DNA from 3 places in the Bradyrhizobium sp. 33ap4 genome. Region 2 is predicted to be linked to each of the others. Evidence: predicted binding sites of a transcription regulator. Region 2 holds the regulator's gene; each other region holds the start of a gene.
The links. The regulator PhoB, encoded in region 2, activates phosphate uptake and scavenging genes when phosphate is short. The targets are predictions, from matches to a motif close to TGTCATNNANCTGTCAT.
Positions count from the first base shown of each region.

Region 1 (9,706 bases), on a different contig from region 2:
CACGCGGGCGCGCTCGTCCATCGCCGGCGTCACCAGCGCGCGGATCTGCGGCGGCGGCTCGTTTTCCTCGCTGAGCCCGGCGTAGCGATAGAACACCGAGAGCGCGACGAAGGCGCGGCCCTGATGCGTGATCGAGCCGAAATTGCCGTTCATGATCAGGCTGAGGGTTTCCTCGCCGCGATGATCGGGATGCACCCGCCAGCCGATGTCGGAGAGCAGGCAGGCGACGTGCCGCAGCCTGCGGTCTTCCTCAGTCTCGCGCAGCCTGACGACGCGCACCAGCCGGTCGGTCCACGCCGTCAGCTCCTGGGCGTGGCGGGCCGAGCGCGACAGCAATTCGTTGAGGTTCTGCGCGGCGCACAGCAGTCCGTCCTTGGCGCGTTCGGCCTGCGGCAGCATCTCGTAGAGCAGGCCCTCGCGTACGCCGAAGGTCGAGAACACGATGGTCTTCGGCTGGGCCACGCGGATGATGTATTCGAGCACGAGCGCGGCATAGGCCAATAGCGGCCGCCGCGCGTCGGCGACCGACTCGATATTGGCCAGCATGTTGGTGGCCGCCAGCCGTCGCAGCCGCTGCGCGAAGTCGAGGGCGTCGGCCGCCGGGATCGAATAGCCGTGCATCACCTTGAGCGGGTAGCCGCTCTGGATGATGTGAATGCGCGCCAGCGCACGCCAGGTGCCGCCGACGGCATAGAAGGTACGGCCACGCCCGGTCTTGAGCTGGGCGACGCCGAGCAGCTCGTTCTTGACGATGCGTTCGGCGCGCTTGAGCGATTTGTTGGAGAGGTCCTGCAGCGCGAGGCTGCCGAGCGGCAGCGTCACGCCGCTGCGCACGCGGCTGCCCTTGACATCGATCAGTTCAAGCGAGCCGCCGCCGAGATCGCCGACGATGCCGTTCGGATTGTGCACGCCCGAGACGACGCCGAGCGCGGATAGCTTCGCTTCACGCGGCCCGGTGAGGATCTCGATCTTGGCGCCGCAGATGCGCTCGGCCTTGGCGATGAAGTCCGGACCGTTCTTGGCGTCGCGGCAGGCCGCGGTCGCGATCGCGTAGACGCGGCCGACTTGCTGGATCCTGCACAGCGCACGAAAACGGCGCAGCGCGGTGAGCGCCTTGTTGACGGCATCGGTTGCGAGCAGGCCGGTGCTCTGCACCTCGCGCCCGAGCCCGCACAGCGCCTTCTCGTTGAAGATTGTGATGAGGCTGCGCGCCATCGCCTCGTAGACCACGAGACGAACCGAGTTCGAGCCGATATCGATGACAGCGACGCTGGAAGCGCGCTTCCGCGGCCGCTTCACCGTAAGGCCCCCTTAAGACGATGGCTGCTGACGCTCGTTGCGACGCGTGAGACGGCGCGGTGAAGATTCCTTGAGAGACTTACCACGGCCGGACAGACTCGGATTTGTCATGAAGTAGTCATGCAGATTGAAGGGCTCTTCGCCTTTCGCGGCCTTCATACGCGTTGACGACCCATCCGGCAACAATTGCCAGCTTTGCTCGGTGTCCTTCAGGTTCGCGACCATGATCTGTTCGAGAACCTGCTGATGCACCGTGGGATTTTGCAGCGGACAGAGAACCTCGACGCGACGGTCGAGGTTCCGCGGCATCATGTCGGCGGACGAGATATACACAGCAGCTTTTGTGCTCGGCAGGCCCTGACCCATGCCGAAGCAATAGATTCGGCCGTGTTCCAGGAACCGGCCGATCACCGATTTGACGCGGATGTTCTCCGACAGTCCCGGCAGCCCCGGCCGCAGGCAGCAGATGCCGCGCACCACGAGCTCGACCGAGACGCCGGCCTGCGAGGCCTCGTACAGCGCGTCGATGATATCAGGGTCGACCAGCGCATTCATCTTCATCCAGACCGCGCCGGGCCGGCCGTGCTTGACGTGCGCGATCTCGCCGTGGATGTGCTCGATGATCCGCTTGCGCAGCGTCAGCGGCGACACCGCCATCTTCTCGATGTCGCTCGGCTCGGCATAGCCGGTGATGTAGTTGAAGACCCGCGCGACGTCGCGGCCGATGATCGGATCCGAGGTGAAGTAGGAGAGGTCGGTGTAGATGCGCGCGGTGACCGGGTGATAGTTGCCGGTGCCGGTGTGCACATAGGTCGTGAGATTGCCGCCCTCGCGGCGCACCACCATCGACAGCTTGGCATGCGTCTTCAATTCGATGAAGCCGTAGACCACCTGCACGCCGGCGCGTTCGAGGTCGCGGGCCCAGCGGATATTGGCTTCCTCGTCGAAGCGCGCCTTCAGCTCGATCAGCGCGGTCACCGACTTGCCGGCCTCGGCGGCTTCCGCCAGCGCGCGCACGATCGGCGAATTGTTCGAGGTGCGATAGAGCGTCTGCTTGATCGCGACCACGTCGGGATCGCGTGCCGCCTGCTGCAGGAACTGCACCACGACGTCGAAGGATTCGTAGGGGTGATGGACCACGAGGTCCTTCTGGCGGATGGCGGCGAAGATATCGCCGCCATGATCGCGCACCCGCTCGGGGTGGCGCGGCACATAGGGCGGGAATTCGAGGTCGGGGCGATTGAGGCGGGTGAGCTGCGACAGCTCGTTCATCGCCAGCACGCCGTCGACCAGGATCACTTCGTCGTCTGCGGCCGACAAGGCGTGCTGCACGAAGATGCGCAGCTCCTCTGGCATCGTGGCCTCGATCTCGAGCCGGATCACCGACCCGCGGCGTCGCCGCTTGAGCGCGGTCTCGAACAGGCGAACGAGGTCTTCGGCCTCTTCCTCGATTTCGAGTTCGGAGTCTCTGATGATGCGGAATGCGCCTTGGCCCTTGACGGTGTAGCCGGGGAACAGGCGGCCGATGAAGAGACCGGTGGCCTGCTCCAGCGTGATCAGCCGCGCCGGCGCGCCTTCCTTGGTGGAGGGGATGCGGATGAAGCGGTCGATCTTGCCGGGCATGCGGATCAGCGCGTTCATCGCCTTGCCGTCGGAGATCCGCGACAATTGCAGCGCCACCGTGAAGCCGAGATTCGGGATGAACGGGAAGGGATGCGCCGGGTCGATCGCCAGCGGCGTCAGCAGCGGGAAGATGCTGTGGAGGAAGTGATCCTCGATCCAGCTGCGCTCGGACTTGGTGACGTCGCGGCCGTCGACCAGCTGGATGCCGACCTTGGCCAGGATATCCCGCAGGTCGCTCCAGATCGCCTGCTGGTCGGAGGCGAGCTGCGAGACGGTCTTGTTGATCATCACGAGCTGATCGGCCGGCAGCAGGCCGTCCGGGCTGCGCTCGGTAATGCCCTCGCGGACCTGCGCCTTGATGCCGGCGACACGGACCATGAAGAACTCGTCGAGGTTATTCGCCGAAATCGACAGGAAGCGGACCCGCTCCAGCACGGGATGGCCGAGATTGACCGATTCCTCGAGCACCCGCCGGTTGAAGTGCAGCCAGGACAGCTCCCGGTTGATGAAGCGTTCGGGGCTGGTCGCGATTGCGGGAATGGCGGGAAACTCCGCCTCTTTTTCTTTGATTTCAGTAGCTTGTGCCGAGTCCATAAAGTGCTGGTCCAATTCAGGGCAGGGGCCGGGGCGGTGTAGCCGAGAGCCGCAGAGACCATGTGATATTGCGATGACGTTTCGATGACATTGATGTTCCGCTCGCCTGCGCCGTCAAGCCGCGGGATGGATCAGGCGTCGCGCAACAGCTCCGCCGCCAGCGCCCGCGTGACGGGACGGCCGAGCCGGAGTGCCTCGGTATCCAGGAGCTCGACCGCCTGCCGGACGGCAACGTAGGAACGCTCGATCCGGTTGCTCAGATAGCTGACGAGCGGTTCGTCCACGCTCATCTGGCGGTCGGCGCAGAACTTGACAATCAGGCCGCGGAACAGCTGGTCGTCCGGCGGCAGCAGCGTCACGGTCGGCACCGCGCGGAGCCGCGACCGCAGGTCGCGCAATTCGATCTCGAACGCCGAGGGCGGAATGCGCGCCGTGATCAGCACGTAGGCATCGTCCTGGCGCGCCAGATTCATCAGATGAAACATCGCGCGCTCGTCGAAATCCGACGGCCTCAGGTCCTCGACCACCAGCGCACCGGTCGCAAGCGCGGTCGGCACCGTGTCGGCGGTCAGCGCATGCGCCGCGGTCGAGCGCGCGCCGGCGCTCTCGGCCCAGATCGCGGCGAGGTGGCTTTTGCCGGAGCCGTCAGGCCCGACCAGCAGCATGATTCGGTTTGGCCAGTCCGGCCAGCCGTCGATCAGCGCCAGCGCCGCCTCATTGGCAGGGCCCTCAAGGAAATCGTCGCGGGTCAGCTTCTCCTCGTGCGGCAGGGCCAAGGCCAATTGACGAGGTTGAACGCTACTGGCCACGCAGGTCTCCAAACCACTTTATCTAGCTATGCGTAAACGCGTTGCGTTTGTCGCGGGAAAACCGGCTTCCACTTTTCCGGATCCCGCCTACCGAGCTTCGATCGTGCTCATGTGCCGCACCCACTCCACGAGATAGAGGGACACCGAACCCAAAGTAAAGATCGTGACCAGGCCCATCAGGATCAGGTCGTAAGGGTGCGGCTGAAAGCCGAAGCCGAGCGAGGCCAGCACCAGCGCTGCGAACGCGACCTGCGCCACCGTGTTCAGCTTCGACACCATCAGCGGCTTCATCTCGACTGGCTTGTCGAACAACCATGACACAATCACGGCGGAGACGATCATGATGTCGCGTGACACCACGAGAATCACGATCCAGCGCGGCACCGCGCCCCAGATTCCGAGCGCGACATAGATCGACACCAGGAGCGCCTTGTCGGCGAGCGGATCGAGCAGGGCGCCGAGCTCGCTCGTCATGTTGAAGCGCTTGGCGAGGAAACCGTCGACCGCGTCCGAGACGCCGGCGATCACGAAGATCGCGAACGCAATCTCCATCTGGCTGGACACGATGGCCCAGACGATCACCGGCACCAGGATGATGCGGCCGAGGGTGATGATGTTCGGAATGCTCAACTTGGATCGCTTCCCGGCTAGAAGCCTGATTTTACTCGATATCCGGCTCTTTTGCGCAGCCGCCTTGTGTTATCTACATAGTATCGCGGCAGCAGCGCCGCGAGCCATTGCGCGGGGGCGGAATTCCTCGTAACCAGCCCCTGATCATCTGGAATTGGGCATGACCGAGCGCAAAAACGGGCTCACTTACGCGGATTCGGGTGTCGATATCGACGCCGGCAATCGACTGGTCGATCTGATCAAGCCGATGGTGCGGGCCACCGCGCGGCCTGGCGCGGACGCCGAGATCGGTGGTTTCGGCGGGCTGTTCGACCTCAAGGCCGCCGGCTTCAAGGATCCGGTCCTGGTGGCCGCGACCGATGGCGTCGGCACCAAGCTGAAGATCGCGATCGAGACCGGCATTCATGGCGGCATCGGCATCGATCTGGTCGCGATGTCGGTCAACGACCTCGTCGTGCAGGGCGCGGAACCGCTGTTCTTCCTCGACTATTTCGCCTGCGGCAAGCTGCACCCGGAGGCCACCGCGCAGATCGTCGCTGGTATCGCCGAGGGTTGCCGCGAATCCGGCTGCGCGCTGATCGGCGGCGAAACCGCCGAGATGCCCGGCCTCTACAAGGATGGCGATTACGACCTCGGCGGCTTTGCGGTCGGCGCGGCCGAGCGCGGCACGCTGCTGCCGACCGCGGATATCGCGGCGGGCGATGCCGTGATCGGGCTGGCTTCCTCCGGCGTGCACTCCAACGGCTATTCGCTGGTGCGCAAGATCGTCGAGCAGTCCGGCGTTGCCTATGACGCGCCGGCGCCGTTCGCGCCGGTCATGACGCTTGGCGCCGCGCTGCTGACGCCGACCAGGCTCTATGTGAAATCCTGCCTGCGCGCGATCCGCGACACCGGCGCGGTGAAGGGGCTCGCCCACATCACCGGCGGCGGCTTCACCGACAACATTCCGCGCGTGCTGCCGAAGCATCTCGGCGTCGGCATCGATCTGGCGCGGCTGCCGGTGCTGCCGGTGTTCAAATGGCTGGCCGAGCAGGGCGGCATCGCCGAGCTCGAGCTGCTGCGCACCTTCAACTGCGGCATCGGCATGATCGCGATCGTCAAGGCTGATGCGGTCGACGCCGTGACCGAGGCGTTCACCGCCGGCGGCGAGACCGTGGCGCTGCTCGGCGAGGTGATCGAGGCCAAAGGCGAGCATCGCGTGGTCTATAACGGTCATCTCGATCTCTCGCGATGAAGCGCCGCGTCGCCATCCTGATCTCCGGCCGCGGCTCCAACATGGCCGCGCTGATCGAGGCTGCGAAGGCTGAGGATTTCCCGGCCGAGATCGTGGCTGTGATCTCGAACCGTGCCGATGCTGCCGGGCTCGAGAAGGCGGCCGCGAGCGGCATTGCGACCATCGTCATCGAGAGCAAGCCGTTCGGCAAGGACCGCGCCGGCTTCGAGGCCGTGCTGCAGCGGGCGCTCGACGACAGGCAGGTCGAGCTGATCTGCCTCGGCGGCTTCATGCGGCTGTTCACCGCCGAGTTCGCGCGGCACTGGTACGGGCGGATGCTCAACATCCATCCCTCGCTGCTGCCTTGCTTTCCGGGTCTCGATCCGCACGGCCAGGCGTTGCGTGCAGGGGTCAAGCTGTCCGGAGCGACGGTGCATTTCGTGATCCCGGAGACCGACGCCGGACCGATCGTGATGCAGGGCGCGGTCACGGTCGCTGACGACGACACGGCCGAGACGCTCGCCGCGCGCGTGATCACCATCGAGCATCGCATCTATCCGGAGGCGCTGCGGCTGCTGGCGAGCGGCCGGCTCAAGCTGGAAGGCGATCTCTGCAGGACCCTGGGCAGCGGCGCAACCGACCATACCCTGATCGCGCCGGCGCCTTAGCGCGCGGTTGCAGGAGACATCCCCCGGGGTGATGCGGCCGGGGGAGGCATCAGGATGAATTCCGCTGGCAGCGGCGTTCAGTGAACCTTGAGGTTCTCTGCCGACGCCTTGCCGCGGTTCTCCACCAGCTCGTACTCGACGGACTGGTTCTCGTTCAATGTGCTGAGGCCCGCGCGCTCGACCGCCGAGATGTGGACGAACACGTCCTTGTCGCCGACGGCTGGCTTGATGAACCCGTAACCTTTGGTCGGGTTGAACCATTTGACGGTACCCTTCGGCATCGTCTCTCTCCCAGTTTAGACATAAAAAAGACGCGGCCACGTTTTCCACGTGCCACGCCACAAGCGGACTTTGCGCTGTCTGTTCACTTCCCGGGTCGTCAGATCCAAAGTCTTCAAGTCCGAAGTTTCGCCTCTCGAGGCCCTGTACATCGAAGCCTTGGATATCAACGTCGCGAAACGCACAGTCGAACGGCCGCAAATCCGATTGTGAACGGATTGCAACACGAAAATTGCGCCTTAGCAAGCGCGGTGGTTTTGCGTGACGCAACCTCAGCCTGTGCCGGTCGAACTCTGGGGCAACACGTTCGGCCACTGGCCGACTGCCGGTGGAACCTGGCGGGCACCAGGCGGACGCGCTAACCCCGGTCCACCCGCACCACGCGGCCCTTGTCGATCGCCAGCGCAAGCTGGCCGTGCTTGAGCTTGAGCGCGGCCTCGCCGAACAGTTCGCGGCGCCAGCCGTGCAGGGCGCCGACCTCGGCCTGATCGCTGGCCGCGATCTGCTCGAGGTCGTCGACGGTGGCGATCACCTTGCTGGCGACGCCGTGGCGCTCCGAGGTCATGCGCAGCAGCACCTTCAACAGCTCGACGGTCGCCGCGCCGTTGGAATTGTTTCTCGGCTTCTCCAGCTTGGGCAGCATGGCCTGGTCGCGGGCGAGCCCGCGCTGCACGGCGGCAATGATGTCAGCGCCCCATTTCGAGCGCTCAAAGCCCTTCGGCAGCGAGCGCAGATTGCCGAGCTTCTCCAGCGAGGTCGGCGCATGGGTGGCGATATCGCCGACCGCATCGTCCTTGAGCACGCGCGAACGCGGCACGTCGCGGCTCTGCGCCTCCTGCTCGCGCCAGGCCGCGACCTCGATCAGCACCGCGAGCTCGCGCGGCTTACGCACGCGGGTCTTGAGCCGCTCCCAGGCGCGCTCGGGATGGAAGTCGTAGGTCTTCGGCGAGGTCAGGACCTCCATCTCCTCGCTGACCCAGTCACTACGGTCGCGCTTCTTCAGATCGGCATCGAGGGCTGCGAACACTTCGCGCAGATGCGTCACGTCGGAGACGGCGTAGTGGAGCTGCTCGTCGGTCAGCGGCCGGCGCGACCAGTCGGTGAAGCGATGGGTCTTGTCGGGGCGGTGGCCGGTGACGCGGTCGACGAGCTGGTCGTAGGCGATGCTGTCGCCATAGCCGAGCACCATGGCGGCGACCTGGGTGTCGAAGATCGGATGCGGGATCGTGCCGGACAGGTGCCAGACGATTTCGATGTCCTGCCGCGCGGCGTGGAATACCTTGAGCACGGCCTCGTTCGACATCAGGTCGAAGAACGGCTTGAGGTCGATGCCGGGTGCCAGCGCGTCGACCACGACGGCTTCGTCCGCGCTGGCCATCTGCACGACGCAGAGCAGCGGATAGTAGGTCGTCTCCCGCAGGAACTCGGTGTCGACAGTGATGACCTTGTGTTTGGCGAGCCGGTCGCAGGCGGCGGCGAGGTCGGAGGTCGTGCTAATCAAATCCATGAAGTGTCCATAACGGCTTGACCACACGCGTTCTGCCGAAAGGGCAGCTATGTCAAGGGTCTTGCAGGGATTTTGGCCCTGCGCGGGGTGAGGGACGGGCCATTTTTGAATTGATTGGGCGTGATTCGAGGGTGTTTTCGGCCCGGTCGTGCCGGCAGTTCGTCGGTCGTCCGCCACCTTCGGTGTCACCGCCCGGCTTGACCGGGCATGACGATCGGGGGCTGAGCGCCACAGGCGATAGCCCGCTGGCGCCGGGGCGCACGACCAAAATATCGAAAACAACCCCATGCAAAGGAGCCGACAGCTAGCGTGTTCGACACGGCAACTTGACACGTCGGGCAAATCAGCGATATTTTTCCATTATTCCGAAGTCATGCGTCGCCACGCTTGGGGCTGTGACATTTGCGGACTTCTGCAACCGACCCGTCATGGTGACGAGGCGCACCGCGCCGTCATTGCGTCCCCACTTGCAGCTTTGATCGCCCGGCTCGACCGGTTGAATCCGCCCAGTATTCCAGAGACAGTTGTGCTCGAACCGAGAGGCCGCGGCGTACTGGATCGCCCGCTTTCGCGGACGATGACAGTCGTAGTGGGGGCGCGCCGCTGCGGGAGCTTGCGCCGTCGGGATGGCGATTTGGGTCAACCGGAGTGCTGAGCTTTCTCGGGGCCGGCTTGCCTGGCCGATCATGGGTGCCGTATTCTGCCAAAGCAACCTGAAGTCGATGACCAAGGAGCCGCTATCGTGATCGCGACGCAGCCCGGGGCTGTCACCAGCGAGCTGTTTCAAATCGCCTCTGAAGTCCCGGAACAACGCCGCGATGCAGTGCTCGAGAGCATCAACAGCATCATCGACACGAATTGGTTGACGGAGGAAAAGTTCTGGTCCCGCGAACACTCTCCGTTCAAGCCCGACCACGGCATTGTCCTGCTCCATCACGGCGGTGAATGCGTGGCTTACCTCATCATTCAGCGCCTCGCCCTTGCCAGCACGTCGGTGATCTATCTCTCGGGTACCGCCGTCAGAGACACGCATCGTGGTCGCGGCTCTTTCAAGCGGATGTTCGATACCGCTATGACGGCGGAG
Region 1 covers NZ_JAUMTJ010000014.1:141,716-151,421, reverse strand. Annotated here, with positions in the region: gene ppx (exopolyphosphatase) at 1-1,299, opposite strand, end outside; gene Q2M23_RS13390 (RNA degradosome polyphosphate kinase) at 1,312-3,516, opposite strand; gene Q2M23_RS13385 (DnaA ATPase domain-containing protein) at 3,648-4,325, opposite strand; gene Q2M23_RS13380 (CDP-alcohol phosphatidyltransferase family protein) at 4,413-4,955, opposite strand; gene purM (phosphoribosylformylglycinamidine cyclo-ligase) at 5,116-6,189, shown strand; gene purN (phosphoribosylglycinamide formyltransferase) at 6,186-6,836, shown strand; gene Q2M23_RS13365 (cold-shock protein) at 6,914-7,117, opposite strand; gene rnd (ribonuclease D) at 7,474-8,622, opposite strand; gene Q2M23_RS13355 (hypothetical protein) at 9,365-9,706, shown strand, end outside.
Region 1: the regulator PhoB is predicted to act here: its motif matches at 3,590-3,606, upstream of Q2M23_RS13390 (RNA degradosome polyphosphate kinase).

Region 2 (9,706 bases):
TCACCGAAGCCGGCGAGCGCTTCGACATCGACGTGCCGACATTTTCGCTGGACAGCCCGAGCCCGGGCGGCAAAAGGGTGCTGAACTGACGCCTGCGTAGCCCCGGATGGAGCGAAGCGCAATCCGGGGCAGGTGCATCCGCGGTTGGAGCGGCCCCGGATTTCGCTGCGCTTCATCCGGGCTACGATGACGAACGCGTCTACTCCACGCCGGCTTCCTGCGGCGTGAATTCATACACCGACGAGCAGAACTCGCAGGTCACGACGACCTTGCCGTCCTTGACCATCTCGGCGCGGTCGTTCGGCGCAAAGCTCTTCAGCATCGACGACACCGCGTCGCGCGAGCAGGAGCACTGCGCGCGCAGCGTTTGCGGGTTGAAGACACGCACGCCACGTTCGTGGAACAGGCGATAGAGCAGCCGCTCGCCGGACAGATCGGGATCGATCAGCTCGACGTCCTCGACGGTCGAGATCAGCGACTGGCCCTCGACCCAGGCGTCATCGTCCGGCACGCTATGCGTGGCCGTGCCTTCCGGCGCATCGCCGGGATGCAGATCGGCCTGCTTGGCGCGCTCGGGCGCCTTGGGCAGGAATTGCAGCAGGATGCCGCCGGCACGCCAGTGCAGCTTGCCGCCCTCGCCGCCGCGCATCTCCTCGCCGACCGCAAGCCGCACCCGCGTCGGAATCTGCTCCGAGCGCAGGAAATATTCGTGGGCCGCCTCTTCCAGGCCGCCGCCGTCGAGCGCGACCAGTCCCTGGTAGCGGCTGGTGTTGGAGCCCTGATCGATGGTCATCGCAAGGTGGCCCTTGCCGAGCAGCTCGCCCGAGCTCTGGCCATTCTTGAGGCGCGATGCGTCGTAGCGCGCATAGGCGCGCAGCCGGTCGGGCGCCTGGAAATCCACGATCAGGAGCGAGACCGGACCTTCGGTCCGGGTCTGCAGGATGAAGCGGCCCTCGAACTTGACCGACGAGCCGAGCAGCGTGGTCAGCACGATCGCCTCGCCGAGCAGCTTGCCGACCGCGGGCGGATAATCGTGCTTGTGCAGGATCTCGTCGAGCGCGGGGCCGAGCCGGGTCAGCCGGCCGCGCAGGTCCAGCGCGCCGACCTCGAATGCCAGCACGGCATCGTCGACCGGAACCGCTGAGGGCGCGCGAACCGGCGCCTCGGGCGTGATTTTGATGTCGGGGGATTGTGAAACCATGGCGCTCTATCTGGGGTCTCGGACCATGAAATAAAGGGGTTCACTAACGCGGATGTTTCCGTCGTCCCTGCGAAAGCATGCGAAAGCAGGGACCCATAACCACCGATGTGAGTTGCTTGCATCAAGCTGGTGCCCCAGCCTTCGCAACAATTGACAGCGATGGTTATGGGTCCGGGGTCGCGCTTCGCTTGCCCGGGACGACAACGCTTCTGATCTCCGACTACGCGACCGCGTCGAAACACCAGGCCAGAATGCCCTTCTGCGCATGCAGGCGGTTTTCCGCCTCGTCGAACACCACGGATTGCGGCCCGTCGATCACCTCGTCGGTGACCTCCTCGCCGCGATGCGCGGGCAGGCAGTGCATGAACAGTGCGTCCGGCTTGGCGAGCGACATCAGCTTGGCATTGACCTGATAGGGCCGCAGCACGTTGTGGCGGTGCTCGCCCTCCTTGTCGCCCATCGACACCCAGGTGTCGGTGACGACGCAGTCGGCGCCGCGCACGGCGGCTTCCGGATCGGTGCCGAGCATGATCGGCGCGCCGGTCGCCTTGATCCAGTCGCGCATCGGCTTCTTCGGCGACAGCTCCGGCGGGGTCGCGACATTGAGCTGGAACTTGAACCGCTCGGCGGCATGCGCCCAGGAGGCCAGCACGTTGTTGTCGTCGCCGGTCCAGGCCACGGTCTTGCCCTCGATCGAGCCGCGGTTTTCCTCATAGGTCATGAGGTCGGCCATCACCTGGCAGGGATGCGAACGCCGGGTCAGGCCGTTGATGACGGGAACGGTGGCGTGAGCCGCGAGCTCGAGCAGCGCGTCATGGTTGAGGATGCGGATCATGATCGCATCGACATAGCGCGACAGCACGCGCGCGGTGTCGGCGATGGTCTCGCCGCGGCCGAGCTGCATCTCGGCGCCGGTCAGCATGATGGATTCACCGCCGAGCTGGCGCATGCCCACGTCGAACGACACCCTTGTGCGGGTCGACGGGCGCTCGAAGATCATCGCCAGCGTCTTGCCTTCGAGCGGCTTCCTGCCCTTCTCATGCGCCTTCAGCTTCGCCTTCATGGCGGCTCCGGCGGACAGCATGTTGCGCAGCTCGCCGAGCGGCAGCTCGTTGATATCGAGGAAGTGACGGACCGGCTTGCTCATTATCCAGCCGCCTTCTTCGGCTGCGCCACCGACAATGTCGCGCAGGCGCGCTCGAGCGCGGTGATCGACTGGTCGATCTCGGACTCGGTCACGATCAGCGGCGCCAGGAACCGCACCACATTGTCGCCTGCGCCGACGGTGAGCAGCTTCTCGCTACGCAGCGCTGCGATCAGGTCGCCCGACGGCACCACGGCCTTGACGCCGATCAACAGCCCCTCGCCGCGTACCTCCGACAGCACGCCGGGATAGCGGTCGACGACGGAGGCGAGCTTCTGCTTGAGCAGCAGCGACATCTTCTGCACATGCTCGAAGAAGCCGGGTTTCAGCATGACGTCGAGCACGGCATTGGCGGCGGCGACCGCGAGCGGATTGCCGCCGAAGGTCGAGCCGTGCGAGCCGGGCGCCATGCCGGCCGCGGCCTGCGCGGTCGCCAGCACCGCGCCGATCGGGAAACCGCCCCCGAGCGCCTTGGCCAGCGACATCACGTCCGGCGTGACGCCGGTGCGCTTGTAGGCGAACAGCTCGCCGGTTCGGCCCATGCCGGTCTGCACCTCGTCGAAGGCGAGCAGCAGGCCGTGCTCGTCGCACAGCGCGCGCAGTGCCTTGAAGAACGCCTGCGGCGCCGAGCGCACGCCGCCCTCGCCCTGCACCGGCTCGATCAGGATGCCGGCGGTGTGCGGACCGATCGCCTTCTTCACCGCGTCGATGTCGCCATGCGGCACCTGGTCGAAGCCGTCCATCGGCGGGCCGAAGCCCTCGAGATATTTCGCCGAGCCGGTCGCCGCCAGCGTGCCCAGCGTGCGGCCGTGGAAGGCGCCCTCGAAGGTGATGATGCGGTAGCGCTCGCCATGGCCCTTGGAGAAGTGATAGTGGCGGACCAGCTTGATCACGCCCTCCATCGCTTCCGCGCCGGAATTGCAGAAGAACACGAAGTCGGCAAAGCTCTGCTCGCACAGCCGCGCGGCAAGCACCTCGCCGTCCGGGCTCTTGAACAGGTTCGACATGTGCCAGAGCTTGGTCGCCTGTTCCTGCAGCGCCTTGACGAGATGCGGATGCGCGTGCCCGAGCGCGTTGACCGCGACGCCCGAGGTGAAATCGAGATAGCGGTCGCCGTTGGTTGCGATCAGCCAGGCGCCCTCACCGCGCTCGAAACCGAGATCGACCCTGGCGAAGACGGGGAGCAGATGCGACGTGGCAGCGTTGGTCATGACGATCACTGACGGTTTTTAAGCCGACAATTGCCGCGCGCCTTGACGCCAGCGCAGCAACGGCCAGCTTCGGAAAACAAAACGGCCGCCTTTGCGGGCGGCACGTGGCGGGCATTCTATGCTGCGGTCGGTAAGTGTCAATCGCCACGAAGTGGCCTTCCTGCAATGCGAAACGAGCGCAATCCGGAGCATTCCGGTGCGGTGGAAAAGCCTCATCGCGATGCTTAACTGTGTGGGAACATGTGGACGCACGACCGCGGACTCTTGCGCCAGAGTCACGCCATATTGTAGCGTTTGGCCTGTCGGGTACGACATCTCGTGCGGCGGTACTGGACCCTCTAAGTAACCTTTGTGTCTCGCGTAAACGTTCGGGCGCAACACCGTGCCCGGCGAGGGCTAAGGGATTCTGGCCGCAGGGATTTTTGTCCAGATTGGCTCGCAGCGCCGCTCCAATGATTGGCCGGCGCTACGCGAAGGGAAGAATGCGATGACTGTATTGACCTGGTCCGACGATCGCGTCGAGCAGCTGAAGAAGCTCTGGGAGTCCGGCCTGTCGGCCAGCCAGATCGCGGCGGAACTTGGCAATGTGACGCGAAACGCCGTGATCGGCAAAGTGCATCGGCTCGGCCTCTCCGGCCGCGCCAAGGCACCCTCCACGGCCGCGCCGCGGCAGCGCAAGGCCCGCCCCGCCCAGCACATGATGCGGGTGGCGCGCCCGGTCTCGCGCGGCAACACCGCGCTGGCGCACGCCTTCGAGGCCGAGATGGAGCCCGATCCGATCTCCTACGACAATGTGGTGCCGATGAGCCAGCGGCTGTCGCTGCTCGAGCTCAACGAGGCCACCTGTCACTGGCCGGTCGGCGATCCCTCGAGCCCGGAATTCTTCTTCTGCGGCGGCAAAGCGCTCGGCGGCCTGCCCTATTGCGCGCATCACTCGCGCGTCGCCTACCAGCCCGCCGCCGATCGCCGCCGGCCGTCGGCGAAACCGCAGATCAAGTGAGCACTCGGGAAAACGACGGAAGACCTCAAAGACAAATCCCCGCGAAAGCGGGGATTTTTTTGTGTGACGCAGCCCGGATGGAGCCAACGGGGCGCTCGTTCGCGCGACCCGTCGGCTCCATCCGGGCTACCGCTACGTCACCGGCCTCGTCCCGGCGCAGGCCGGGACCCATAACCACGAATGGGTGTTGTTAGAAAGCCGTCTGGCCGCGTGCCGATTGCGCTGGCCGCGGCGTATGGGTCCCGGCTTTCGCCGGGACGACGCCGTGTTGCGGTTTATGAATGCCGCATGGCCGTTACGGCTGCGGCTCGGCCTTGGCAAAGCGGTCGTCGAGCGCGTAGCCGGCGCCGCGCACAGTGCGGATCGGATCCTGCTCGCGGCCCGGATTGAGCAGCTTGCGCAGGCGGCCGATATGCACGTCGACGGTGCGCTCATCGATGTAGATGTCGCGGCCCCAGACGCTGTCGAGCAATTGCTCGCGGCTGAACACGCGGCCGGGATGCTCGAGGAAGAATTCGAGCAGGCGATACTCGGTCGGCCCGAGATCGATCGGACGGCCCGAGCGCGCCACGCGGCGCTTCTCGCGGTCGAGCTCGATGTCGCCGTAGGTCAGCACGGTCGCAAGCCGCTCCGGGCTGGCGCGGCGCAACAGGCCCTTCACCCGCGCCAGCAGCTCCGGCACCGAGAACGGCTTGACGATGTAATCGTCCGCGCCGGTGGCAAGCCCGCGCACGCGCTCGCTTTCCTCGCCGCGCGCGGTCAGCATGATGATCGGAAGCTGCTTGGTCTCGGGCCGCGCCCGCAGGCGGCGGCACAGTTCGATGCCGGACAGGCCCGGCAGCATCCAGTCCAGCACCACGAGGTCGGGGACGCGCTCCTTCAGCCTTGTATCCGCATCGTCGCCGCGCCCCACCGTCTCGACATCGTAGCCTTCCGCATCGAGATTGTAGCGCAACAGCGTCGTCAGCGCTTCCTCGTCTTCGACTACCAGAATGCGTGCGCTCATCGGTTTAAGTTCTTTCTCTGTGGTGATCCGTTGCCCAGACGCAAACCGAAACGCTTACTTCCTTGAGCATAGTCCCCGCGGAAACGATTTGTCGCGAGGATCGTCCAGTTTCGCTCTTGCCGGTTCCGTGCTTGCCGATCATGCCTCAGTTGCCCGGCACCGTGGTGGCAAAAGTGGTCATGTCGCCCTTCGGGCGCTTGTCGGTGATCTGCTGGCCCTCGATCATGTAGAACACGGTCTCGGCGATATTGGTGGCGTGATCGCCGATCCGCTCGATGTTCTTGGCGCAGAACATCAGATGGATGCAGAACGAGATGTTGCGCGGATCTTCCATCATGTAGGTGAGCAGTTCGCGGAACAGCGAGGTGCAGATCGCATCGACCTCCTCGTCGCCCTTCCAGACGTTCATCGCCGCCGGCAGGTCGTGCGCGGCATAGGCGTCGAGCACCGACTTGACCTGCGACAGCACGAGGTCGGTCATGTGCTCGAGGCCGCGGATCAACTTCAGCGGCTGGAAATCGCTCTCCAGCGCCGCGACGCGCTTGCCCATGTTCTTGGCGAGGTCGCCGATCCGCTCGAGATCAGTGGCGACGCGCATCGCGCTGACGATCTCACGCAGGTCGATCGCCATCGGCTGGCGGCGCGCGATCGTCAGCACCGCGCGCTCTTCGATGTTGCGCTGCAGATTGTCGATCTCGATGTCGGCGGCGACCACGCGCTTGCCGAGCGCGACGTCGCGACGGATCAGCGCGTCGACCGACTCGGTGATCATTCGTTCGACCAGGCCGCCCATCTCGGCGACCAGGCGGGTCAACTCCTGCAGGTCGCTGTCGAATGCCTTGGCGGTATGTTCAGAAGCCATCGCTTGTCTCCCTCAACCATGATCCCGGGGATCATGGCTTCGTGTCCTGAATTTTAGCATGACCTGATCGGAAAACCGGTTTCCACTTTTCCGGATCATGCGCCGGTCAACCGAACCGGCCGGTGATGTAGTCCTGGGTGCGCCGATCGCTCGGTGAGGTGAAGATCTTGTTGGTGTCGTCGAACTCGATCAGCTCGCCGAGATACATGAAGGCGGTCTTGTCGGAGACGCGCGCCGCCTGCTGCATGTTGTGGGTGACGATCGCGATCGTGTAGTCCTCGGAGAGTTCCTGGATCAGCTCCTCGACCTTGGCGGTCGAGATCGGGTCGAGCGCCGAGCACGGCTCGTCGAACAGGATCACCTCGGGGCGCACCGCCACGGTGCGTGCGATGCACAGGCGCTGCTGCTGGCCACCGGAGAGCGACAGGCCGGAGGCGTTCAGCTTGTCCTTGACCTCGTTCCACAGCGCGCCGCCGCGCAGCGCCTTCTCGACCCGGTCGTCCATCTCGGACTTCGAGATCTTCTCATAGAGGCGGATGCCGAAGGCGATGTTCTCGTAGATCGTCATCGGGAACGGCGTCGGCTTCTGGAACACCATGCCGACCCGCGCGCGCAGCAAGTTGAGGTCGAGCTTGGGGTCGAGAATGTTGGTCTGGTCCAGCATCAGCTGGCCGACCGCGCGCTGACCCGGATACAGGTCGTACATCCGGTTGAAAATGCGCAGCAGGGTCGACTTGCCGCAGCCGGACGGGCCGATGAACGCCGTGACGCGGTTGGTGCCGAGCGCCAGGTTGATGTTCTTCAGCGCGTGGTGCTCGCCGTAATAGAAGTTGAGGTTGCGCACCGTGACTTTCGGCGGCGCTTCCGGCAGCGGAACCTGGGGAATGTGGCCTGCGGCAGTCGTGGAGACGGAAAGCTCGGTCATTTTGCGGCCCTTTCGGCACCAAGGATACGCGCGCCGATATTCAACGCGAGCACGGTGAATGTGATGAGCAGCGCGCCGCTCCACGCCAGCTCTTTCCAGTAGGCGTAGGGGCTCTGCACGAAGTTGTTGATGGTCACTGGCAGGTTGGCCATCGTCTTGGTCAGATCCAGGCTGAAGAACTGGTTCGACAGCGCGGTGAACAGCAGCGGCGCGGTCTCGCCGGCGACGCGGGCGGTCGCCAGCAGCACACCGGTGATCAGACCCGATCGCGCGGCACGATAAGCGATCCGCTTGATCACCAGCGAACGCGGCAGGCCGAGCGCGGAGGCGGCCTCGCGCAGCGGATTGGGCACCAAGAGCAGCATGTCCTCGGTGGTGCGCAGCACGACCGGGATCACGATCACCGCGAGCGCAAGGCTGCCTGCGATCGCCGAGAAGCCGCGCATCGGCACCACCACCGCACCATAGATGAACAGGCCGATGATGATCGAGGGCGCGCTGAGCAGGATGTCGTTGATGAAGCGGATCACCGAGGTCAGCTTGTCGTGCTTGCCGTATTCGGCGAGGTAGGTGCCGGCGAACAGGCCAAGCGGCGCGCCGATGCCGACGCCGATCACGGTCATGATGACCGAGCCGACGATGGCGTTGAGCAAGCCGCCTTCGGTCGAGCCGGGCGGCGGCGTGTTCTGGGTGAACAGCTGCACGCTGAGGCCGGCAAGGCCGTTATAAAGCAGCGTGATCAGGATCAGCGCCAGCCAGGTAACGCCGAACAGCGCCGCGCCGACACAGAGTGCGCGGATGACGATGTCGCTGCGGCGGCGGGATTTGTAGATCGGGTTCATGGCGTTACTTCCCCGCCTTCTTTTCAAGCCGCATCAGCATCAGCCGCGCGCCGGCGAGCACGAAGAAGGTCAGCACGAACAACAGCAGGCCGAGCAGGATCAGGCCGGACTGGTGCAGGCCGTCGCTCTCGGCGAATTCGCTGGCGATCGCCGCCGAGATCGTGGTGCCCGGCGCGAAGATCGACGACGAGATCCGGAACGAGTTGCCGATGATGAAGGTCACCGCCATGGTCTCGCCGAGGGCGCGGCCGAGCGCCAGCATGATGCCGCCGATCACGCCGACGCGGGTGTAGGGGATCACGACGCTGCGGACGACTTCCCAGGTGGTGCAGCCCATGCCGTAGGCGGCCTCTTTCAGCACCGGCGGCACGGTCTTGAACACGTCGACCGAGATCGCGGTGATGAAGGGCAGCACCATGATCGCAAGGATCAGCGCGGCGTTGAACAGGCTGAGATAGGACGGCGGGCCTGCGAACACCGCGCCCAGCACCGGGACGCCCTCGAAGATCCGGATCATGAAGGGCTGGAACGTGTTGGCCAGGAACGGGCCGAGCACGAAGAAGCCCCACATGCCGTAGATGATCGAGGGGATGCCGGCGAGCAGCTCGATCGCGATGCCGATCGGGCGGCGCAGCATTTGCGGGCAGAGCTCGGTGAGGAACACGGCGATGCCGATGCCGACCGGAATGGCAATCAGCATCGCGATGACCGAGGTGATCAGCGTGCCGTAGATCGGGCCGAGCGCGCCGAGCACCGGTGGATCGGCCGAGGGCGCCCAGCGCTGCGTCCAGAGGAAGGCGAAGCCGTATTCCTTCATCGCCGGCCAGGCGCCGACGATCAGCGACAGGATGATGCCGCCGAGGATCAACAGAACCGAAATCGCCGAGATACGGGTGATCCAATAGAAGGTGAGGTCACCGAGCTTGAAGGCGCTGAGGGCCTTGGCGCGATCGTAAGGTCCCGCGGCTTCCATCACATCGCTCTGAACAGCCATGTCTGCCACGCCAATCCCCTCTTTAGTATGCAAAAGCCACGCAAACCGCTACGCCCCGAAGCGATCTTCACTGACGCATTTGGCCGGGCGTCGTCGTTCCAGCCACGCCCCTTGAGGCGCGAACCCGGCCTCGATCGCGCGCTTGTTGCCGCGGTGATGGAGACCGGGTCTTGGTCGCTCAACCTGGGCCGCGATCGAGTCGGCACAGGCCCTGTCGCAGCGTCGGACTTAGCTCTTGATGTCCGACGACCAGGTCTTCTCGATCAGCTTGACGACCGAGTCCGGCATCGGGATGTAGTCGAGCTCTTCGGCCGCCTTGTCGCCCTTCTCGAAGGCGTACTTGAAGAACTTGAGCGCTTCCTGCGAGGCCGCCTTGTCGGTCGAGTCCTTGTGCATCAGGATGAAGGTCGCCGCGGTGATCGGCCAGGAGGCCTCGCCCGGCTGGTCGGTCAGGATCACGTAGTAGCCGGGAGCCTTGGCCCAGTCGGCATTCGAAGCGGCAGCCTGGAAGGCAGCCATGG
Region 2 covers NZ_JAUMTJ010000023.1:95,749-105,454, reverse strand. Annotated here, with positions in the region: gene apaG (Co2+/Mg2+ efflux protein ApaG) at 1-89, shown strand, start outside; gene Q2M23_RS19465 (Hsp33 family molecular chaperone) at 200-1,201, opposite strand; gene argF (ornithine carbamoyltransferase) at 1,422-2,348, opposite strand; gene Q2M23_RS19455 (aspartate aminotransferase family protein) at 2,348-3,556, opposite strand; gene Q2M23_RS19450 (GcrA family cell cycle regulator) at 4,044-4,556, shown strand; gene phoB (phosphate regulon transcriptional regulator PhoB) at 4,852-5,562, opposite strand; gene phoU (phosphate signaling complex protein PhoU) at 5,708-6,424, opposite strand; gene pstB (phosphate ABC transporter ATP-binding protein PstB) at 6,531-7,349, opposite strand; gene pstA (phosphate ABC transporter permease PstA) at 7,346-8,191, opposite strand; gene pstC (phosphate ABC transporter permease subunit PstC) at 8,196-9,185, opposite strand; gene pstS (phosphate ABC transporter substrate-binding protein PstS) at 9,414-9,706, opposite strand, start outside.

Region 3 (9,706 bases), on a different contig from region 2:
GAGCTTCGTGATCGATCCCGATATCGACTTCGAAGCCAGCTCGATGCGCGACGCGCTAAACGGCGCGGTGACGCCTGGCGACCTCGATATCCTCGATGCCACCGGGCTTGCCACCGCGCTGATGGGCGACAGCATCGCCACCAACGCCTTCATGCTCGGCTTTGCCTTTCAGCGCGGCGCGATCCCGCTGTCGCTGGAAGCGATCCTGAAGGCGATCGAGCTCAACGGCGCCGCCATCGAGATGAACAAGACCGCGTTCTCGTGGGGCCGGCTCGCCGCGCATGATCTGCAACGCGTGGTCAGCGCCGCACGCTTCAAGAGCGCCGGCGCCGCGCCGGCCAAGAAGACGCTTGATGAGGCGATCGCGTTCCGCGCCAAATTCCTCACCGACTATCAGGACGCGGCCTACGCCAGGCGCTATCTCGACGATGTAGCGCGCGTCCGCACCGCCGAGGCGGCGGCCGCGCCGGGCTCGCAGGACCTGACGGAGGCCTTCGCAAAGGGCCTGTTCAAGCTGATGGCCTACAAGGATGAATACGAAGTCGCGCGGCTCTATTCCGACGGCGAGTTCAGCAAGGCCTTGAGGGAACAATTCCAAGGCAATTCCGGCTTGAAGGTCTTGCTGGCGCCGCCGCTGCTGGCCCAGCGCGATCCCGTCACCGGGCGGCTGCAGAAGCGTGAATTCGGTCCGTGGATCTTCACGGCGTTCGGCATGCTCGCAAGGCTGAAGGGCCTGCGCGGCACCGCCTTCGACATCTTCGGCTATACCGCCGAGCGCAAGATGGAGCGCGCATTGCCGGTCGAGTATTCGGCGATGATCCTGCGTCACCTCGACGGCAAGAAGCCGCTCGACTTGCCGCGCCTCGTGGCGCTGGCGAAGGCTGCGGAGCTCGTGCGTGGTTATGGCCACATCAAGGAGGGCAACGTCGCCCGCTACCGCACCGAATGCGCTCGGCTGGAGCGCGCGATCAGCCAGCCGCTGGCGCAGGCGGCGGAGTAAGGCCGGGGAACTTTCCACAGCCGCCCTGGTTGACCGGCAACCCTGCCTGCAAGCGGTGGCTGGATTCGTACGCCCGAGCCCCTACATGATGGCTGTCTGTTCGAGTGATTTCAGGAGGCCGTTTGATGGTCCTGAAAAACGCTTTTGTTGCAACCGTTTGTACCGCGTGCCTGGCTTTGGGCGGCGTGGCGTTGGCTGACGAGTATCGCCCCAGCGAGTTCTTCAGCCTCGATCTTTCACGCGCAGTGTTGTCGCCGAAGCCGCTTGGCCCGCCGGCGCAGTTCGAGCCCGTTCCGGTCGAGGCGAAGACCGACCATGGCCCCGATCAGCATGCGAATGTCGAGCCGCAGGTCGAGGAGCCGAAAGTCGCGCCGAAGAAAGCCGTTCGGACCACCAGGGTGACCGCGCCGCACGAGAAGAAGCGCGCGGAAGCGCGCGTGCCCGCCCGTGCCAAGCTCGCGCGCCGCCACTCGAACCCGCTTGATGCGGAGGCCCGTGACACACGGATCCAGACCTGGCCGTGCCGCACCGGCGGCATCTGCAACTGGCATCGGTGAGGCGGCGCTCTCGCGCCTCTGCTTTCTCGAAGTGCGTCAATCCTTGACCCGTCATCCTGAGGTGCGAGCGAAGCGAGCCTCGAAGGATGGATCGGCCACGGACGGGCCGTTCATCCTTCGAGACGGCCGCTTCGCGACCTCCTCAGGATGACGGGTTTGGTGCTTGAGCGCTCGATATCCGGGGCCGCCGTCCCAGCAGCCGCCCCCGAGTCATCCCGCCGTCGCAAAACCGTCGGCGGAGAGTCAAGAAACCGTAAGGCCGGAGTCAAGGAGCGCAGGCAAAACCTTCGTTGCGATTCGACGAAGGTTATTCGATGCCGACAGCGAACTCCGCGAGGCGGCGAGGCCTCACCCGGCGCCAGCTTCTGGTGCGCTCGGCGTCGACCGCGGCGCTGGCGGGATTCGGCGCGCTGGCAAGACCGTATCTGAGCCGCGCCGCGGATCGGCCCGCGATTGCGGGCATCCAGTCCGGCGACGTGGCAAGCGATTCCGCTGTCATCTGGGCGCGCGCCGATCGCGCCGCGCGGATGCACATCGAATGCGCCGCGGTCGAAAGCTTCGCCAGCATCCTGCGCACCGTGTCCGCCGATGCGCTGCCCGAGCGCGACTTCACCGCCAAGCTGCTGCTCGACGGCCTGCCGCCGGGCCAGGACCTGTTCTATCGCGTGCGCTTCGAGGACCGCGAGGGCACATCAGGCGAAAGCCGGGTCGGCCATTTCCGAACCGCGCCGGCCGACCGGCGTCCCGTCTCGTTCGTCTGGTCCGGCGACGTCGTCGGGCAGGGCTGGGGCATCGACCCCGCGCGCGGCGGCTTGCGCAGCTACCGCACCATGCTGGACGAGCGTCCGGACTTCTTCATCCATTCCGGCGATCACATCTACGCCGATTGCACGGTGCCGTCGGAGCAGAAACTCCCAAACGGTGAGATCTGGCGCAACATCGTCACCGAGGAGAAATCCGTCGTCGCGCAGAGCCTCGATCAGTTTCGCGGCAACTACAAATACAACTGGCTCGACGAGAGTTTCCGCGCCTTCCACGCCGAGGTGCCGATGTTCGCGCAGTGGGACGACCACGAGGTGGCCGACGACTGGTCGCCACTCGGCACCACCGATGCGACCGGCTATGAGGCGGACGGCAGCTCGCGCCTAGTGGCACGGGCACGCCGCGCCTTCCACGAATTCATGCCCATGCGGCTGATGCCGGAGCGCGATGGCCGCGTCTACCGCAAGATTCCCTACGGGCCGCTGCTCGACGTCTTCATCATCGACATGCGCTCCTATCGCGATTCCAGCTGGAACAAGCAGGGCGATCCGGACCACGCCTGCATCCTCGGCCAGAGCCAGCTCGCCTGGCTGAAGCGGGAGCTGGTGGCGTCGGATGCTGTCTGGAAGGTGATCGCGGCGGATCTGCCGATCGGCCTCGTCAGCCTCGATGCGGTCGCGCTCGGCGACGGGCCGCCCGCGCGGCGCGAGCACGAGATCGCCGATCTGTTGTCCTTCATGAAGCGCGCCGGGGTCCGCAACACGGTGTGGCTCACCGCCGACATGCACTACACCGCCGCGCATCACTATGATCCGAACCGCGCGGTGTTCCAGGAGTTCGAGCCGTTCTGGGAGTTCGTCTCCGGTCCGCTGCATGCCGGCACCTGGTCGCCGGGCGAGCTCGACAACACCTTTGGCCCGAAGGCGATGTACCAGAAGGGCTGCTCGGCCGAGCAGGGCGACAATCTCGCGCCGTGCTTCGGGCTGCAATTCTTCGGCCGCGTCGACATCGACGGCAAGACCGGCGTGATGACGGTGACGCTGAAGGACGTCGACAACCACGACCTCTGGTCGGTCGATATCGAGCCGCGGCCGGACGCGCGGCCCGGCCAGATCATGGCGCAGCACATCTAGCGCCGTCTCTGATCCGTCGCGACATCTTGATTGCCGGCGTCTTGCCCGAGGGCCCGGTTTGCGGGCAGACTGCGTGTCGGCATTCCTGCCAATTTCATTCCCACGAAACGATTTGCTGGCGTGACGTCGTCGATGGCATCGGCGTCCCACGCGTCAGGAGCTATCCATGGAAAATCTGCAGACACAGGGCATCAGCCTGCCGCAGCTCGGGCTCGGCACCTTCCGCATGCAGGGCGATACCTGCCGCGCGGCGGTCGAGAGCGCGCTTGGGCTCGGCTATCGGCATATCGACACCGCCGAGATGTACGGCAATGAAGAGGCGATCGGGGCGGCGATCGCTGCCTCGAATGTCGCGCGCAGGGACCTGCACGTGACCACCAAGGTCTGGCACGAGAACCTGGCGCCGGATGCGATCCGGACAGCGTTCGACGCCAGCCTGAAGAAGCTGCGGCTCGATCACGTCGATCTCTATCTGGTGCACTGGCCGTCGCGGAGTATGAAGCTGCCTGCCGTCTTCGAGACGCTGATGAAGCTGAGGGAGGAAGGCCGCACCCGCGCGATCGGCGTCGCCAATTTCACCACCGCGCTGCTCAAGACCGTGGTCGAGGACATCAAGGCGCCGATCGCCTGCAACCAGATCGAATATCACGCGATGCTGGACCAGACGCCGGTGCGCAAATATCTCGCCGCGAAATCGATCCCGCTGGTGGCCTATTGTCCGCTCGCCCAGGGCCGCTTCGCCACCGACGAGACGCTGGCGAAAATCGGCAGCAAGCATGATGCGACCGCGGCGCAGGTGGCGCTGAAATGGCTGCTCGATCAGGATGGAGTGGCGGCTATTCCGAAAGCCTCGCGCGCCGAAAGCCAAAAGGCCAATCTCGACGCACTGAAGGTCAAGCTCGACGACGCGGACCGCAAGGCGATTGCGGCGCTGCCCAAGGACATGCGCTGCGTCAATCCGGGGTTTGCGCCGGCGTGGGATTGAGGCCGCTGGCCCTGAGGAAGCAGAAAAGAAAATGGCTCCGTGAGGAGCCATTTTCCGTTGTGTCGGTCCTTAGTAGTGATGACGTTTGATGATCACCGTCCGGTCATGGCCGTGATGCCAGCCATGATGCCAACCGCGATGCCAGCCACGGTCATGGCGCATTTCGGCGCGTGCGCCCCAGCCGCGGTCCCAGTGATGATGACCGCCATGTCTGATCACGACCGTCTCGGCGCTCGCGATCGACGGAACGGCCACCGCAAGCGCACCAACCGCCGCGAGAACAAAGCCAATCTTTTTCATCTCATCCTCCTCAAATAAGCGAAGAGAAAACCGTACGGAGATTGAAACGTTCCTCAGGAACCAGAGGAGTTTTCTGAACACTTGTTCAGCAACTGCCTCGAACGCTGCTGCCGTCGCGTGTTGGTGCGCACAACCGATGAGCGAGCGCACGGGCGGCTTTCCCGGCCTTGCCTAACCGCTGCGTCCGACGCATCATCGCGCCATAAAAATCAATGTTCGGGGGGACGTTGCCATGAGCGAATTTTCACGCCGGGATTTTTTGAAAGTGACGGGATCGGCCGCTGCCGCAGCCATCGCGAGGCCGGCCGCTGCGGCGATGGGGCCGGACGACAAGTTCGACCTCGTGATCAAGAACGGCGATGTCATCGATCCCAGCCAGTCGCTGCGCGGCAAGCGCGACATCGGCATCCGCTGGGGCATCATCGAGGCGATCGAAGACGATATCCCGGCTGCTCGCGCCGCCAGGACCATCGACGCGTCGGGCAAGCTCGTGATGCCGGGTCTGGTCGATCTGCACTGCCACGTCTACCCGTACGGATCGGCGATCGGCATTCCCGCCGACGAGCTGGTGCAATTCCAGGGCACCACGACGGTCGTCTCGGCGGGCGACGCCGGCGTCAACAACCTCGCGGCGCTGCGGCGCTTCATCGTGGCGCAATCGCGGGCGCGGATCTACGCCTTCGTCCACATCGCCAATAATGGCCTGTCGGCATTCCCGGTGGCCGAGCTCTACAACATCGACAACGCCCAGGTCGAAGCCTGCGCGATGGCGCTGGCCGAGAACCCCGACTTCCTGATCGGGGTCAAGGTGCGGATGTCGGAAAACGTCATCTTCAAGCATGGCCTCGAGCCGCTGAAGCGCGGCATTCAGGCCTGCGAGATGTGCGGCTGGCCGGCGCGGATGATGGTGCATATCGGCGGCGTCGAGACCAGGGAGCTGATGTCCGACATCCTCGATCTGCTTCGGCCGGGCGATATCCTGACCCATGCATATTCCGGCGCGCCGAACATGTCCGGCGCTTTCACCAATATCGTGCAGGAGGGCAAGCTGTTGCCGGCGGCGCTCGCGGCCAAGCAGCGCGGGGTGCTGTTCGACGTCGGCCATGGCGGCGGCAGCTTCGATTTCACGGTGGCCGAAGTCGCGATCCCCGCCGGCTGCGCGCCCGATACGATCTCCTCCGACATCCACGTCTTCTCGGGCAACTCGCCCGGCATTCCGTTCCTGCCGAACGTGATGAGCAAGTTCCTGGCGATGGGCTCGTCGCTGGATCAGGTGGTGGCGATGGCGACCTCGGCGCCGGCGCGGATCATCAACCGGACCCCGAAGGTCGGCACGCTGCAGCGTGGCGCGCCCGGCGACGTCGCGATCATGGATCTCGTCGAAGGCCCGGTCTCCTTCGTCGATACCCGCAACAACAAGCGCGACGGCAATCTGCTGCTGAAGCCGGTGCAGACCGTGGTCAACGGCGTGCCGTTCGGCCGGCCCTATCAGGCGCCGTTCTCGGTGAGGTAGGCGCGCAGATCGGTAGAGCATGATGAGATCAGATCGAATGGCGACCGCAAGCGCGCTGCGCTCCCTCGCCCCGTTCTTACGGGGAGAGGGTTGGGGTGAGGGGCTGCCTCCGCGTATCCGGTGATAGCTGAGGTTGCGGAGGCTCCCCCCACCCGGAACGCATCTGACGATGCGTTCCGACCTCTCCCCGCACGCGGGGCGAGGTGAAGCGGAGTCCGCAACTCGCTTCGGCGCAAAGTCATCATGATCTAGCCGCGCTTCTCCACATTGCTGCTGCGCGCCGGCACGCCGAACTCCTTGCGGCACACCTCGGCCAGCGCGGCAACGCCCTCGCGGATCTGCTCGTGCGAGGGGCTGGCGAAGCAGAGGCGGAGCCGGCTGCCGGAATGGGCCTTGCTGGTCGACCATTCCGGTCCCGGATTGATCGAGACGCCGGCGGCAAGCGCCGCCTGATAGAGCTTCAGCGTGTCGACATTGTCGGGCAGCTTGACCCAGAGGAAGATGCCGCCCTTGGGCGCCTCGAATTCGGCCGCGGTGCCGAACTGCTCGTTCAACGCCTCCATCAGCGTATCGAGCTTGGCGCGCAGGCCCTTGGTCAGGCGCGGCACATGGGTCGAAAAATGCGGTGCGCAATATTCCGCGAGCACCATCTGCTCCAGTGCGCCGGAGCCGGCGTCGGTCTTCAGCGGCAGCATTCGCGACATGATCCCCCAGGGCGCGACGATGAAGCCGACCCGCAGCGCAGGCGCGATCGATTTGGAGAACGAGCCGATATGGATCACGCCGCCATGCTTGCTCATCGCATAGATCGCGGGCGGCCGTTCGCCGTTCCAGATCAAATCGGCATAGCAATCGTCCTCGAAGATCGGCACGCCGTATTCCCTTGACAGCTTCAGCATCTCGGCGCGGCGGCTCTCGGGAAGGATCGAGCCGGTCGGGTTCTGCACTGTCGGGATGGTGTAGATGTATTTCGGCGTGATGCCGCGCCGCTTGTGATCGGCGAGTGCCGCAGCCAGCGCATCGATCCTGATGCCCTCGCCATCGAGGGGAATGCCGACCGCATTGACGCCGAGCCGTGTCAGCCGGTTCAGTGAGCCCTGATAGGTTTCCTGCTCGATCAGCACGGTATCGCCCTTGGCGAGCAAGGTGTGATTGACAAGATCGAGCGCCTGCAGCGAGCCGGAGACGATCATGATCTCGTCCGGCGTGCAGGCAATCCCGGCGTCGCGCTTCAGCTTCTCGGTCAGGAACTGGCGCAGCGGCAGATAGCCCTGCGGCCCGTGCGCGAGATTGTAGGTCGCCAGATTCCTGCCCTCGCGCTTCAACACGGCGTTGACCGCCTCCAGCAGCCCGTCGACCGGGACCTGGTCGGGATCGTTGTTGCCGCCGACGAAGCTGTATTTGGCGAGCCCGGTCCAGCGTGCGGCCGGGGCAGGCAGGCCGGCCGCGAGTAGCGGTGTAAAGTCGAACTGGGCTGAGGTGGACATGGACGTTTCGCTCCGTGTTGTTATCGTTGAGAAGGCCGCGGCAAGCGGCCTTCCATGCGGTTAGTTCTTGCCGACCGGCCGGATCGGCCGGCCCTGGCTGATGAAGGCGTAGTGCCCTGCGCCGACACTGCCGACCATCAAGGCCTCGACCGCCGGTTCCGCGATCTCGCCGGCGGCCGCCCAATCGACCACGAAATTCGCGCCGGTGCCGCCGCGGGTATCGGTCGTGGCGATCGCGACCTCGACGGTCGCAAACGGTTTTAGCGCGACCGGCGATTTAAGGTAGCTCTCCACCATCTTGCCTGATGTGTCGAAATAGGCGATCCGCTTCAGCACCAGCGGCTTCGTCTCGGAGGCGTTGTGCACGCTGAGCGTCACCGAAAAATCGGCCCTGAGCTTGCCCTGGCTCATCGACACGCTGGAATACACCGGCACGTAGAATGCACCGGAGGCGGTGAGGCCCTCCGATGGCACCGCCATCAACGAGTTCGCGAAATTTTGTTCAATACTTGCCGAGGATTGTGCTAGCGCCTCTGACATGCGCACGGTGAGCAGGCAGAGCAAAACTGCGAGAAAAATGCCGCCTGCGCGGATGTGACACATTGCTCGGTTGATCCTCACGCCCGGCCCTCTAGGTTGCGGCAACAGGAAGTCTTTGAACGCATGCATGAACTGATTCCCGATATCACGCTCTGTATCCTGTTTGCCTGGGGGATTGGGCTGCTGGCCCATTTCTCCCGGCAACCGCTGATACTGGCCTACCTTATCGCCGGCTTTTTCATTGGTCCATTCGGCATGGGCTGGGTCAAGTCCCAGGAATCGATCAGCGTCATCTCCGAGCTCGGCCTGATCTTCATGCTGTTCATGATCGGGCTGGAAATCGACCTCAAGAAGATCATCCGTGCCGGCAAGGTCATCCTGTTCGCCGGAGCCGGCGAGCTGATCGGCGGCTGCCTGATCGGCGTGGCGTTCTTTGCCGCTATCGGGCTTGCGGTCGGCGGCGGCAAGTTCGACGCGATCTATCTCTGCGTCGCCTGCGCGCTGTCGTCGACCGTGATCATCGTCAAGGTGCTCTACGAGAAGCGCGAGCTGGATACGCTGCCGGGCCGCATCACGCTCGGCGTGTTGGTGCTGCAGGACATCTTCGCGATCCTGTTCCTGGCGGTGCAGCCGAGCCTCGACAATCTGCAGATCAGCGTCGTGCTGTTGTCGATTGCCCGCGTCGCGGTGCTGGTCGCGACCGCGCTGGTGCTGAGCCGCTACGTGCTGCCGCGGCTGTTCCACCAGATCGCGCGGCGGCCCGAGCTCGTGCTGCTCGGCGCGCTCGCCTGGTGCTTCCTGATCGGCGAGATCGCCGAGCGGCTGCATCTGTCGCGCGAGATGGGCTCGCTGGTCGCCGGCGTCTCGATCTCGACCTTTCCCTATGCGCTCGACGTCACCGCCAAGGTCACGACGCTGCGGGATTTCTTCATCACGCTGTTCTTTGTCGCGCTCGGCATGACGATCCCGATTCCGGGCCTATCGGTGATCTGGCTTGCGCTCGTCATCGCGGCCTTCACGGTGGCGAGCCGCCTGATCACGACGTTCACGCCGCTCTATCTGATGAAGCAGGGCCTGCGCGCCAGCCTGCTGCCGGCGATCAACCTGGCGCAGATCTCCGAGTTCTCGCTGGTCGTGATCCAGACCGGCGTCGCCGCCAACCACATCGGAACCGAAACCGCGAGTGCGGCCTCGTTCGCCTTCGTGGTGTTGGCGGTGCTCTCGACCTTCGCGATGGGACGCAGCGACCAGATCGTGCGCGGCCTGATTGGTCCGTTGAAGCGGATCGGGCTGCGCGACCTCGATCAGGAAGGCCAGGGCCGCGGCGAGGCCGGGCACGAGGGCGGACATGGCGAGATCCGGCGCATCGTCATCCTCGGCTTTTTCCGCGCGGCGAGCGCGCTGATCAGCCAGATCGAGCGGCAGAACC
Region 3 covers NZ_JAUMTJ010000017.1:19,174-28,879, reverse strand. Annotated here, with positions in the region: gene Q2M23_RS15000 (indolepyruvate ferredoxin oxidoreductase family protein) at 1-1,000, shown strand, start outside; gene Q2M23_RS14995 (hypothetical protein) at 1,126-1,557, shown strand; gene Q2M23_RS14990 (alkaline phosphatase D family protein) at 1,872-3,452, shown strand; gene Q2M23_RS14985 (aldo/keto reductase) at 3,619-4,437, shown strand; gene Q2M23_RS14980 (hypothetical protein) at 4,507-4,737, opposite strand; gene Q2M23_RS14975 (amidohydrolase/deacetylase family metallohydrolase) at 4,970-6,250, shown strand; gene Q2M23_RS14970 (PLP-dependent aminotransferase family protein) at 6,499-7,737, opposite strand; gene Q2M23_RS14965 (DUF3124 domain-containing protein) at 7,798-8,340, opposite strand; gene Q2M23_RS14960 (cation:proton antiporter) at 8,401-9,706, shown strand, end outside.
Region 3: the regulator PhoB is predicted to act here: its motif matches at 1,766-1,782, upstream of Q2M23_RS14990 (alkaline phosphatase D family protein).